One region of the Shouchella sp. JSM 1781072 genome, then DNA from elsewhere that is predicted to be linked to it. Evidence: predicted binding sites of a transcription regulator. Region 1 holds the regulator's gene; the other holds the start of a gene.
What was found. The regulator NrdR, encoded in region 1, represses ribonucleotide reductase genes. The targets are predictions, from matches to a motif close to AACACNATATATNGTGTT.
Positions count from the first base shown of each region.

Region 2: nrdI (class Ib ribonucleoside-diphosphate reductase assembly flavoprotein NrdI) is a predicted target of NrdR. The motif match lies at 2,821-2,838, and genes of this name have one in related genera.

Region 1 is NZ_JBHFQE010000001.1:395,403-401,137, forward strand. Features, by position in the region: gene ACE1TH_RS02060 (glyceraldehyde-3-phosphate dehydrogenase) at 1-291, shown strand, start outside; gene speD (adenosylmethionine decarboxylase) at 498-890, shown strand; gene ACE1TH_RS02070 (DUF1499 domain-containing protein) at 1,014-1,424, shown strand; gene nrdR (transcriptional regulator NrdR) at 1,499-1,954, shown strand; gene ACE1TH_RS02080 (replication initiation and membrane attachment family protein) at 2,010-3,425, shown strand; gene dnaI (primosomal protein DnaI) at 3,426-4,352, shown strand; gene mqnC (cyclic dehypoxanthinyl futalosine synthase) at 4,473-5,585, shown strand; gene ytxC (sporulation protein YtxC) at 5,725-5,735, shown strand, end outside.
Region 2 is NZ_JBHFQE010000001.1:78,754-84,488, forward strand. Features, by position in the region: gene nrdF (class 1b ribonucleoside-diphosphate reductase subunit beta) at 1-259, opposite strand, end outside; gene nrdE (class 1b ribonucleoside-diphosphate reductase subunit alpha) at 296-2,440, opposite strand; gene nrdI (class Ib ribonucleoside-diphosphate reductase assembly flavoprotein NrdI) at 2,361-2,753, opposite strand; gene ACE1TH_RS00450 (SGNH/GDSL hydrolase family protein) at 3,012-3,797, opposite strand; gene ACE1TH_RS00455 (glycosyltransferase family 2 protein) at 3,929-4,954, shown strand; gene ACE1TH_RS00460 (sugar transferase) at 5,092-5,735, shown strand, end outside.

The sequences.
Region 1 (5,735 bases):
AAAACAGACGTCACGGTTGACGAGATCAATAGCACGTTTGTTCATGCCGCGAACCATTCTATGAAAGGCATTTTAGGCTATACGAGTGAACCTCTTGTATCGATTGACTTTAATGGGGAAGAGCAGTCCGCAGTGATCGATGGTCAGTCAACGACTGTGTTAAATAGTCGTCAAGTAAAAGTGCTTGCATGGTATGATAATGAGTGGGGATATTCATGTCGCGTTGTTGATTTAATGAACTATGTTGCTGAACGATTAACCAATAAAAAAGAAGCATATTCAGCTTCGTAAATGAGTTTCCTTTTATTTCTACAAAATACGGTTGCAATAACGATTTAAAACAAGTATACTGAATCCCGTGAGTTCGTTTAACTACGGGATTCGTTTTTCTTGCAGCATGGGTTAGGACCTCTTTGGACTAACTTTCCCCCCTGTACGAATGCGATCCTACATGCAAAAAAGCTGCATGGCGAATAACGATTAAGGGGGATATCGATATGGATACAATGGGTCGTCATGTCATTTCCGAGCTTTGGGGTTGTGACACTGAGAAATTAAACAACATGGAATTTATTGAAAAAGTATTTGTTAATGCCGCTTTGAAAGCAGGAGCAGAAGTAAGAGAAGTTGCGTTTCATAAGTTTGCTCCACAAGGTGTTAGTGGGGTTGTGATTATCTCCGAATCACATTTAACCATTCATAGCTTTCCAGAGCACGGCTATGCAAGTATTGATGTGTATACATGTGGTCCAATTATTGATCCTAACGTTGCTGCTACGTTTATTGCAGAAGAGTTAGGTGCGAAAACGAGCGAAGTAGTAGAGATTCCTCGTGGAATGGGTCCAATTAAAATCGACAAGAAAATGGAAATGAGTGAAAGTGCTCGTTAATGAATAAAAAGTATTGCATCAGATGCAATACTTTTTTTGTGCGATTCGCACGCTTACTTAGATAAACGAAGCCGTAACATCAAGAAACTTGTGGTATGATAGGAAAAAAGGTGAAAAAGGGAGATGAAGGCTTTGGGCGTTCGGGATACGTTCAATCGAGTATTTAGTACGAGAACAGAAACAGGGGAAATTCATCCAAACAAAGAATTGCAAACGCGCTACTATAAAACGACAAAAGATAAGGCGATGACGGCAATTGAAGAGTTGTTAAAAAAACGTGGTTTTCTAATAAAGCGAAGCGAAGAGGAACGTGGTGAAATCGTTGCGCAATCAGCTAAAGGAAAAAAAGTGCTAATTGTTGTCTCTGTGATCACCGTCAAACCGTTTCGTACGGCTGTTGATTTTTCATGCGCGACAGATACAGCCCTTCCAAGTGATTTTGGAAGTAGTAGAAAACTGACTCTTTCATTGTATCGTGATTTAGATAACACGCTGACTTATATCGGATCTGCGCTTGGAAGTGAATTGCTTTAACCTCTTGCCAGAACGAGTTTTTTTTACTATGATAGACTAAAATGAGTGTATAGGTCGCAAATGGAGATGATGAGATGCGCTGTCCCAAATGTCACCATAATGGTACACGGGTACTAGATTCAAGACCAAGTGACGAAAGTCGATCCATCAAACGAAGACGAGAATGTGAACAATGTATGCAGCGTTTTACAACCTTTGAAACGGTTGAGGAGACGCCTTTACTTGTCATAAAAAAAGACGGGATGCGTGAAGAGTTTAGTAAAGAAAAAATTCTTAGAGGACTCGTGCGCGCGTGTGAAAAACGCCCGGTTCCAATTGAAACACTAGAAGACATCGTCTTAAACGTAGAAAGACACTTGCGTGATGACGGCAAGAAAGAAGTTCAAAGTGAAGATGTTGGGGAACTCGTTATGGGGTATTTGGCAGAAATCGATGATGTTGCTTATGTAAGATTTGCATCTGTCTATAGGCAATTTAAAGATATTAATGTTTTTATTAAAGAACTAACAGATTTAATGAACAAAGGATAAAAGGAGCTAAAGCGAAGCTGCGCTTAAGCTCTTTTTTTCGCTAGGAGGAAAGAATGTGTCTGGACACTGGAAAGACGTTTTACCAGTTGACTCCTATTGTATAAGGCTAGCGGACTTTATTACGGAGGTGGACGCTCATGTGCTCACCTTACTTTATCAACCTTTAATTGGAACAGATGCCGTTGGTCTCTTTAAAAGTCTAGTTGCACAGTTGCCAAATGGAGTCTATGAAGGTGATTTTCATACCCATCAACATTTAAGTTTAATGGTCGGACTATCGATGTCGGATTTGCTTGAAGCACGTAAAAAACTAGAAGCCATCGATTTAATGAGAACGTATCAACGAAAATCATCATCAAAGCGTGCTTTTATATATGAGATCCAACCACCGATGAAGCCGCATCAATTTTTTAATGATGATGTGCTAAGTGTGTTTCTTTACAATAAATTAGGGAAAAATGGGTATCGAGGGATTAAAGAACGATTTAGCTTAAAGCAAATAGAGAGTGACGCGTTTGAAGAAGTAACGGTAGCGTTTTCTGATGTATTCGCATCCTTCCAACACTCAGAGATGCAACCGGCTTTGATGAATCGACAAGGTGATGCAGAACATGACCATCTGGACACGATAGGAAAAGACAAGAAGCAAGGATTGTCTTTTCATACATTTGATTTTGATTTAATGAAACAATCGTTATCAAGCTACGTTGTTCCAAAAGATGTGCTGACAAAAGAACGAATGCAGCTCATTGAAAAACTCGCATTTGTTTATCAAATTGAGCCTCTTACAATGGCGAATCTTGTGGAGCGATCCATCGTAAATGACGAACTCGATGCGAAAAATCTTCGCAAGACTGTTCAGAACTGGTATAAACTTGAGAGTAGTGCAGTTGCACCGGCGCTTGGTTTAAAGACCCAACCTGTAGCAAAGCGAACGGTTCAGGCCGAACCCCAGTCTGAAGAAGAGCGAGTCGTTAAATTTTACGAAGAAACCGCCCCTCTTACTTTGTTGGAATTAAGGCAAGAAGGAGCGGTCGTTTCACCCCCAGATTTAAAGATTATTGAAGAGCTCATGGTTGATTATTTGCTGAATCCGGGTGTTGTTAACGTCTTAATTGACTATAATTTGTTCCAAAACGATATGAAATTGTCCAAGCTTTTCATGCAAAAGATTGCCGGTCATTGGAAGCGGAAAAAAATTAGTACCGTGCCAGATGCAATCCATCTTGTGAAAACCGATAAACAGAAGAAGAAAGAAGGCCAAGCGAATGCCGCTTCTGGAAGGCGGAACAAACGTCAAGATCAATTGCCGAAATGGCTGGTACAAGAAAAAAATGATGGAAAAAAGCAAGAGATGAAAAAAGATACAAACAGTCAGAAAGAAAAAGCGAGTGGCACTGCTGATACGCAAGAGCTTGCAGATTTAATGGCTGAACGTAATCGGCGCCGAGCGCAGAAAGGAGAGTACTAAATGGATTCCATTCAAAATGCTTTTGCTTCAATGGATAAAAATGGACGACTTCAAAAGCAAATTTCCGAGCAAAAGCGGCGTGTTACAACGTCTAAGCCAGTTCAATCCTTTTTACAAGAACATCATGAGGTTACCGAAGACATGATTGATCGTGGTTTAAGTAAGCTCTATGAATTTAAGAAAGAGCGAGAGAACTGCGAAGCTTGCCCGGGCTTGGAAAAGTGTCCTAATATGATGCAAGGGTATCGGCCCACAGTGTATGTGGAAAGAGGTGGTCTTGAGCTAACGTATTCAAAGTGTCCACTTAAAATCGACGACGAAGAAAAAAGTAAGCAACAAAAGCTAATCCAGTCGTTTTATATTCCAAAAGATGTGCTGGAAGCGACATTTGATCATATTGACCAAGATGCTGCGCGGACAAAAGCGATTACAGCAGCCATTAAGTTTGCAGCACAAGCACAACCTGGAGAACATGGAGAAGGTCTGTATTTGTACGGCAAATTTGGTGTTGGGAAATCGTATCTTTTAGGTGCTATTGCAAATGATTTAAAAGAAAATGGAATTAAAAGCTTTTTGATTTACACACCTGATTTCTTTAGAGAGATGAAAGGTGCGATTGGAGACGGTACGTTTCAGGAAAAACTTGAAGCCGTTCGAACTGCACCTGTATTAATGCTAGATGATATCGGTGCAGAAACAACAACAGCGTGGACACGAGATGAAATTTTAGGACCGATTCTTCAATACCGAATGTCTGAACGTCTGCCAACGGTTTTTACATCAAATTATGATTATGAAGAATTAGAAAACCAACTTGCTTACTCTGATAAAGGTGGAACAGAAGAGTTAAAGGCAAAGCGAATCATGGAACGAATTAAGCATTACACAGCGTTTGTGGAAGTGGAAGGAAGAAACCGGCGTAGCTAAGAAGGGAGCGCATCCCTTCTTTATTTATGCCTGTTATGAAGCTGATTGAATTGGAAGTTTAAGATTATCTATGATACGATTAAAGAGACTACTAGACTATTTGTGCTTGGGGGTACAAGAATGAGTGTAGATGCGATTTTAGAAAGAGCTGTAAATGGTGAGCGCATATCTATGGCAGACGCTGTAGAACTATATAAATGTGATGATTTAGATAAACTAGGCCGAGCGGCAGACACAATTATGAAACAATGGCACCCTGAGCCTGTCACAACATTTGTCATTGGACGAAACGTCAATTATACAAATTTCTGTGATACATATTGTTCATTTTGTGCGTTTTATCGTCCTCCGAATCATAAGGATGGCTATGTTCTTGATGATGAGGTGATTTTTCAAAAGATCAAAGAAACGGAAGATGTTGGTGGTACAGAAATCTTGATGCAAGGTGGTACCAACCCGAATTTAAAACTTGATTATTATACAGATCTGTTAAAAGGAATTAAAGAACGGTTTCCAAACATTTGGATGCATTCCTTCTCACCGGCTGAAATTTGGAAGATAGCCGACGTCATGGATATGACTGTGGAGGATGTGTTACGTGAACTGCATGAAGCCGGCTTAGATTCAATGCCTGGTGGAGGCGCGGAAATTCTAACGGAAGAAACGAGAATGCGCGTAAGCCGTTTAAAAGTAACAGCGGATCAGTGGCTTGAAGCGATGAAAGCAGCGAAAAAGGTCGGCATGTTTGGTTCGGCAACAATGGTCATTGGATTTGGAGAATCGTTTGAAGAGCGAGCGCTTCATTTACAGCGTGTTCGCGATGCACAAGACGAAACAGGCTGCTTTACAGCATTTATTTCTTGGTTGCTTCAACCAGAAAATACAGGGTTAAAGCGTTTAGAGAAATTGACGCCTGAAGATTACTTAAAGAACGTTGCGATTTCACGAATCTTCCTTGATAACATTGCCAATTTCCAATCTTCATGGGTAACGATGGGGCCCGAAGTAGGGAAAAAATCGCTTCACTTTGGATGCAATGATTTTGGAAGCACAATGATGGAAGAAAACGTTGTTTCAGCAGCAAATACAACCCACAAAGTGAATTCCAACTTAACGTTAAAACTAATACGCGAAGCAGGGAAAATTCCAGCTCAACGTAATACGAAGTACGACGTCCTTCATCGATTTGAAGGGGACGAAAAGGTTGATAAAGATTTCGTCATGCAAAATTAATAAACCTCTTAAAATACTCTTGAGCGCACACGCTTGAGAGTATTTTTTTGTAGTGGCATGTTTTGTTTATTTTCACATAAGTTAAGAGTAGGTGAAGGATACGTGCAAACGTAGTTGGAATAGTTAGGGGGACTCAAGTTTGCTTGCCAT
Region 2 (5,735 bases), 320 kb from region 1:
TTCGCTGGTGTCCTTCAACGTGCTCTGCGACGATCGGCATGCCGGTGTTTCCTTGTTCTGTATCTAAAAGGGTTAGTCCAGCTAATACTTTCATATACGTATCTTTTTCATTAGCAGACAAGTACTTCCACGTAAGAAGATCGCCATTTAAGGCGACTTCTTCAGGAAGCCAAAATTGTTTTACGTTTTGGTTGTAGAACATTTGTGTAAAATCATCTTCGTGTTTCGACCAGTTGGCTGCGTCATAAACGTGTGTCATTAAAAACTCTCCTTTTATCTTGTTGCACGATTAAACTTAGACAACGCAAGAGAGACAGTCATCTTGGCCCGTGTCTTTTGTACGCGCATAATAGATCGTTTTGACGCCTTTATGGTGAGCGTATAGATCAATGCGGTTTAAATCTCTTGTTGTCATTGTGTCTTTTAAGAATAGCGTAAAACTAATTCCTTGGTCGATATGTTGCTGAATCGTTCCAATCATATCCACAACGTTGAACATATCCATGTCGTATGCTTCTTTAAAGAAGAACCAGTTGTTTGCCGTTAAACCAGGCATTGGATAATACGTTTTTGAATTTCCGTACGTACGCTCTTCAATTCGTTCCATAATCGGCATGACGCTAGCCGTTGCTGACTGAACGTACGAGATAGAACCAGTTGGAGCAATGGCCAAGCGATAGCTATGATAAAGACCGTGCTCACTTACGAATGCTTGTAGTTCTTTCCAATCTTCCATTGTTGGAAGGTGCATACCTTCAAATAATGCCGCAACTTTATCAAATTCAGGTGTGAAATCAGTCGTCACATACTGGGTGAAATATTCACCAGTTGCATACGTACTCTCATCGTAGCGGTAATACGTTTCACCACGATCGCGGGCAATTTCTGCTGAACGTTTTATAGAATAATAGTTCATTGCCATGAAGAAGCTATTGGCAAAATCACGTGCTTCAGGGCTTTCGTACGCAATATGTTGTTCTGCAAGAAAACCATGTAGATTCATCGCACCAAGGCCGATTGATTTCATTTTTTCATTTGCATTGCGAACAGCAGGTGCGTTTGTAATGTTCGTTGACTCGGATACTCGTGTTAAAGCATCGGTAGCGAGGGCAACAGTCTGTTCGAGCGATTTATTTTTCATGACGTTCATAATATTAATGGAGCCAAGGTTACAAGAAATATCGAGCCCGATTTCATCATCTTGATTGTAATCGTTGTAGGTAGATACTTGAGAAGCCTGTAAAATCTCAGAGCAAAGGTTCGAGAATTTCACGTTGCTAATGTGATTGTTCGCATGAGCTTTGTTCACATTATCTGCGAACATGATATAAGGATAACCAGATTCTGAACGAAGGATTGCTAGCTTTTGGAACAAACGACGCGGGTTGATTTTCTCTTTTCGAACACGCGGATCATCCACTAACGTTTCGTACATCTCTTCCATATTCATTTCATCAAGATGCATCCCGTACGCTTTGTAAACAGTATGCGGGTAGAAAAGATAAGCATCTTTGTCTTCACGCATAAGCTCGATAAATTTGTCTGGGATGACGACACCAATCGAGAGTGTTTTCACACGAACGTCTTCATCCGCAGAGATTTTTCTCGTATCAAGAAAATCGTTAATATCCGCATGGAAAATGTTGAGGTACGCTGCACCTGAACCTTGACGCTGTCCCATTTGATCCGCATAACGGAAGGCATTATCTAAAAGCTTCATCACGCCAACAACACCTTTTGTCGCGTTGGCTACATCTTTAATCGCTTCGCCTTTTGCACGCAGTTTAGAAAGGTTTAGCGCAACACCACCGCCAAGCTTTGATAGCTGCATGGAAATATCAACAGCACGGCTAATGTCATTTAGTGAGTCATTTACTTCTAATAAGAAACAAGAAACAAGCTCTCCACGACGTTTACGCCCTGCGTTTAAAAATGTTGGCGTGGCAGGTTGGAACTCTTGAGAAATCATCGCTTGAACAAGGGCTTTGGCTTTCGTGACATCGCCTTTACCAAAAAAGAGAGCAACGATGGCAACGCGGTCTTCATAACGTTCCAAGATTTTGCTTTTATCGTTCGTTTTTAATGCATAGTCATTATAAAATTTAAAGGCAGACATAAAAGAAGGAAAGCGGAATTTTTTATTATACGCAACGTTCATCACTTCTTTAATTTCTTCCATCGTATATAGCTCGAGAAGCTCTTCCTCGTAGTAATCATTTTCAACGAGGTACTCCATTTTTTCTTCTAAATCATGAAAGAACACGGTATTTTGATTAACATGGTCAACAAAATAACTATGTACGGCTTCTTTATCTTTATCAAACTGATAAGAGCCGTCTTTTGCAATCATGAGCTCGTTGTTAAGCTGAACCCACTTGGGTACTGTGTTTTGCGTTAGTGTTGTCAATGGAATGAGCCTCCTGTGTAAAGTGTGCAACATCGGTGGATGTTCCACTTAGTTCAAATTTATGAAGAATCGGTACGTGGTACGTGCTAGCAATTGTGTCGGCGCTTCTCGCAAATCGATCTCCCCAGATACGATTTCCACTCGCGGCTACACCTACTAGCCATCTATGGTTTGTTTCTAAGAAATGACGAGTCTTAGGAGACAAATCACCAAACCCTGTCGTGTACGTAATAAGGATGAATGGCTCGTCCACGACTAACGACTCTGTAATCTGTTCACAGTCAAACGATAATTTTTGAGTGAAACGCTTGACATTTCCAGTTCTAGAATCAAAATATATTTTCATTAGTGAGCATCTCCAATAGATTGTTCTATATCTCTAATACCACATATGGTAGACGATAAACGTAAATAAATCAATATATTGATTTTATCCCCAGCCTGTGGGAAAGTGGGAAAAACACGCTTGTTTCAACTCTTTCTTTGTGGATAATCGATTTTCAACGTTTTTTCGACAAACAAAAAGCGTTCTACGTTTTGTAGAACGCTGTCCATTATAACGGAAATTTACATGATTAACAGATAAAATTTTGAACACATAAGCTTATGAATCGATAAAAAATTCTAGAAATGCATCGGCCCAAATTTGCTGCCCCTCATCATTTGGTCGAAGGTTTTGAATAACCGTCTCTAATTCGGCTCCCGTCGGCCACTCTTGCCAATGATCAACGTATTCTCCTGGCAATGAATCCGCTTGTTCATCAAGAACTTGTTTTCGTTCTAGATAATGTAAGGCATTAGGAAAAGGATTAGAAGGAACGACAATGATTTCAATATCTGGTAGTTCATTTTCCATATGTGTCAAAAAGGTAGCTAAATTTTCAACAGATTCTTCTTCGGTGAACGGAAGGTAGTATTGATTATCATTCAATGAGAACGATTCAACAATTAGCAGGGTTGGTTCAGCTGCGATAATGGCCGAAGCCGCATCATCGATTAAAGAAGACGTTATCGTTTCTTCACTAAATGTTAAAACGTCATAGCCCATTTCGGTGGGGGCAATGGCCTCAAGAGTTTCATCCATGACAATAGATGGCCAAGTAAGGTCACTTTCCGTGCTTTCAAACGCGTTAGATCCAACAAATACAAGATGTTGATCTGAGGGAGGCTCTGAATCAAAATAGGCTCCTAACCAGCCAGAAGAATAGACATCTTCAAGGTCCGACTCATTTATGACTTCTTCTTCAGTGGTTATTTCCGATTGATGAGTGGTACTAGTTGTTGTTGCATCTTCAGCAATAGAAGAAATTTGCTGCTGGTAATACAAATAGCTTACGATAATTCCTGTTACACTAAAAACAATAACAAGAGGGAAAATTGCTTTTTTCAACATCATTCCGTCCTTTCTTGACAATTATCTACAATCTATTATAGTCATGGTTGGTACACATAGAAAGAATTTTTTAATCAAATCGTGAATATAACCAATTGCCTTGCTAGGCTTAGAACAAGGAGAACCCTATGTTAAATAATGAAACGTTACACATAAGCGTGTTGCTCGTCATTCGAAATGAAGAGCGCTATATCGCCTCATTAATTGAAAATCTCCTCAAGCAAAAAAGGGAAGGGTATACGTTTGAACTAATCATTGTCGACGGAGAATCTACAGACAAGACATTAGATCGTGTAAATGAGTACGTGGCTAGCGGACACGCAATTAAAGTAGTAACCAATCCAAAGAAAACATTACCTACAGGTTGGAATATTGGAATTAAGGAAGCGAGCGGTGCCTACATTTTGCGTGTAGATGGGCATACTTCCGTCCCTAACGACTTTCTTCAACAGTATGTAGACTGCATTAAACAGCAGCCGAATGCAGACGTTGTCGGCGGGATTATTCAATCACGAGGTGTTGGAAAACAAGGGAAAGTAAATGAGTATGTCTATTCCCATCCATTTGGTGTCGGCAATTCAAAATTTCGCACATTGGAGGGGAAAGATTGGAAAGGGTACGTTGATACGGTACCATACGGCGCCTATAAACGCTCTGTTTTTACGGATGTGGGATTGTTTGACGAGCGATTAAAGCGAAATGAAGATATTGAATTTCATAAACGAATGCGTGATTTGGGGAAGACCTTTTATTTGTCGACAACGATACAATCAACGTATTATGTGCGCCCAACATTGAAGGGCTTGATTGATAAATCATTAGGCGATGGGAAATGGAATATGATTGCCAACGCCGCTACACCAGGTGCGCTAGGGTTAAGGCATCGAATTCCGCTGCTTGCTTTTATAACAGGCCTTCTCTTATTGATTGCCTCCTTTTTTAGTACGACCATGCTCCTTTTGTTTAGCGGCATCGTTTTGATTTATGTTGTTTTAAACGCCACCGTCTCTTATCAATGTGCAAAAGAAAATGGAATTTCACTTTGGCTTCCGTGTATCGGCACGTTTTTTATCTTACATTTCGTACGCGGGTTCGCTTCCTTTCAAGCATATTTCTCGCGCCCTTATTGGCATATTAAGCGAACAAATCAATAAATCGACTATGAAAAAATATGTGAAGAATGCGGCCTCTATGGTATTTTATAAAACCTTCTTTTGACAAAAGACATTCGATCGTTCTTATGCTAAAATGAAGCTTAGTTTAAAATTCTATGAATCTAGGAGTTAAGACGATGCCAAATATGATACCAAACCGCGCGACACGAGCGCTTACAATGGTCGTCGATTTACTTTTAATTGTATTATCATACGGACTTGCTTTTCTTCTTTTTAATGACCAAATGACTCCTAAAAACTACGATGCTTTCTTAGGGATTTTACCTTGGATTATTGTAATAAGCATTTTATTTCTAGGCATATATGAACTTGATCGATTGGTACAATACGACGTGTGGGATATCGTACGAAAGCTTGCAATTGCCGTCACATTCATCTTATTAATAACAATGACTGTGTCTTTCTTCTTCCGAGAATTTGCGATGCCAAGGTCGGTCCTTCTTTCTGCACACGGATTTGCATTTCTTTCTTTATTTATTTGGAAGTCAGCCTACACGAAATATAGCCAGCTGTCGCGAAAAGGGAAAGTCATGTTTATTGGGACGGAAAAAGAATTCGAAGAGATGGAAGACAGTTTAGCTTCCTTCCTTTCAAAAAGTAGCTACGTAAGATGGTACGACAAAAAAGAATCGCTTGCGCAATTAAGAACGCAAATTAATCAATTCAACGTTGTCTTCATCGGCTCCGAGCTAGATGAAGAAAAAAAAGATCGCCTAATGTTTCACGCAATGAAAAACAAAAAGCTGGTCTACGTCGTTCC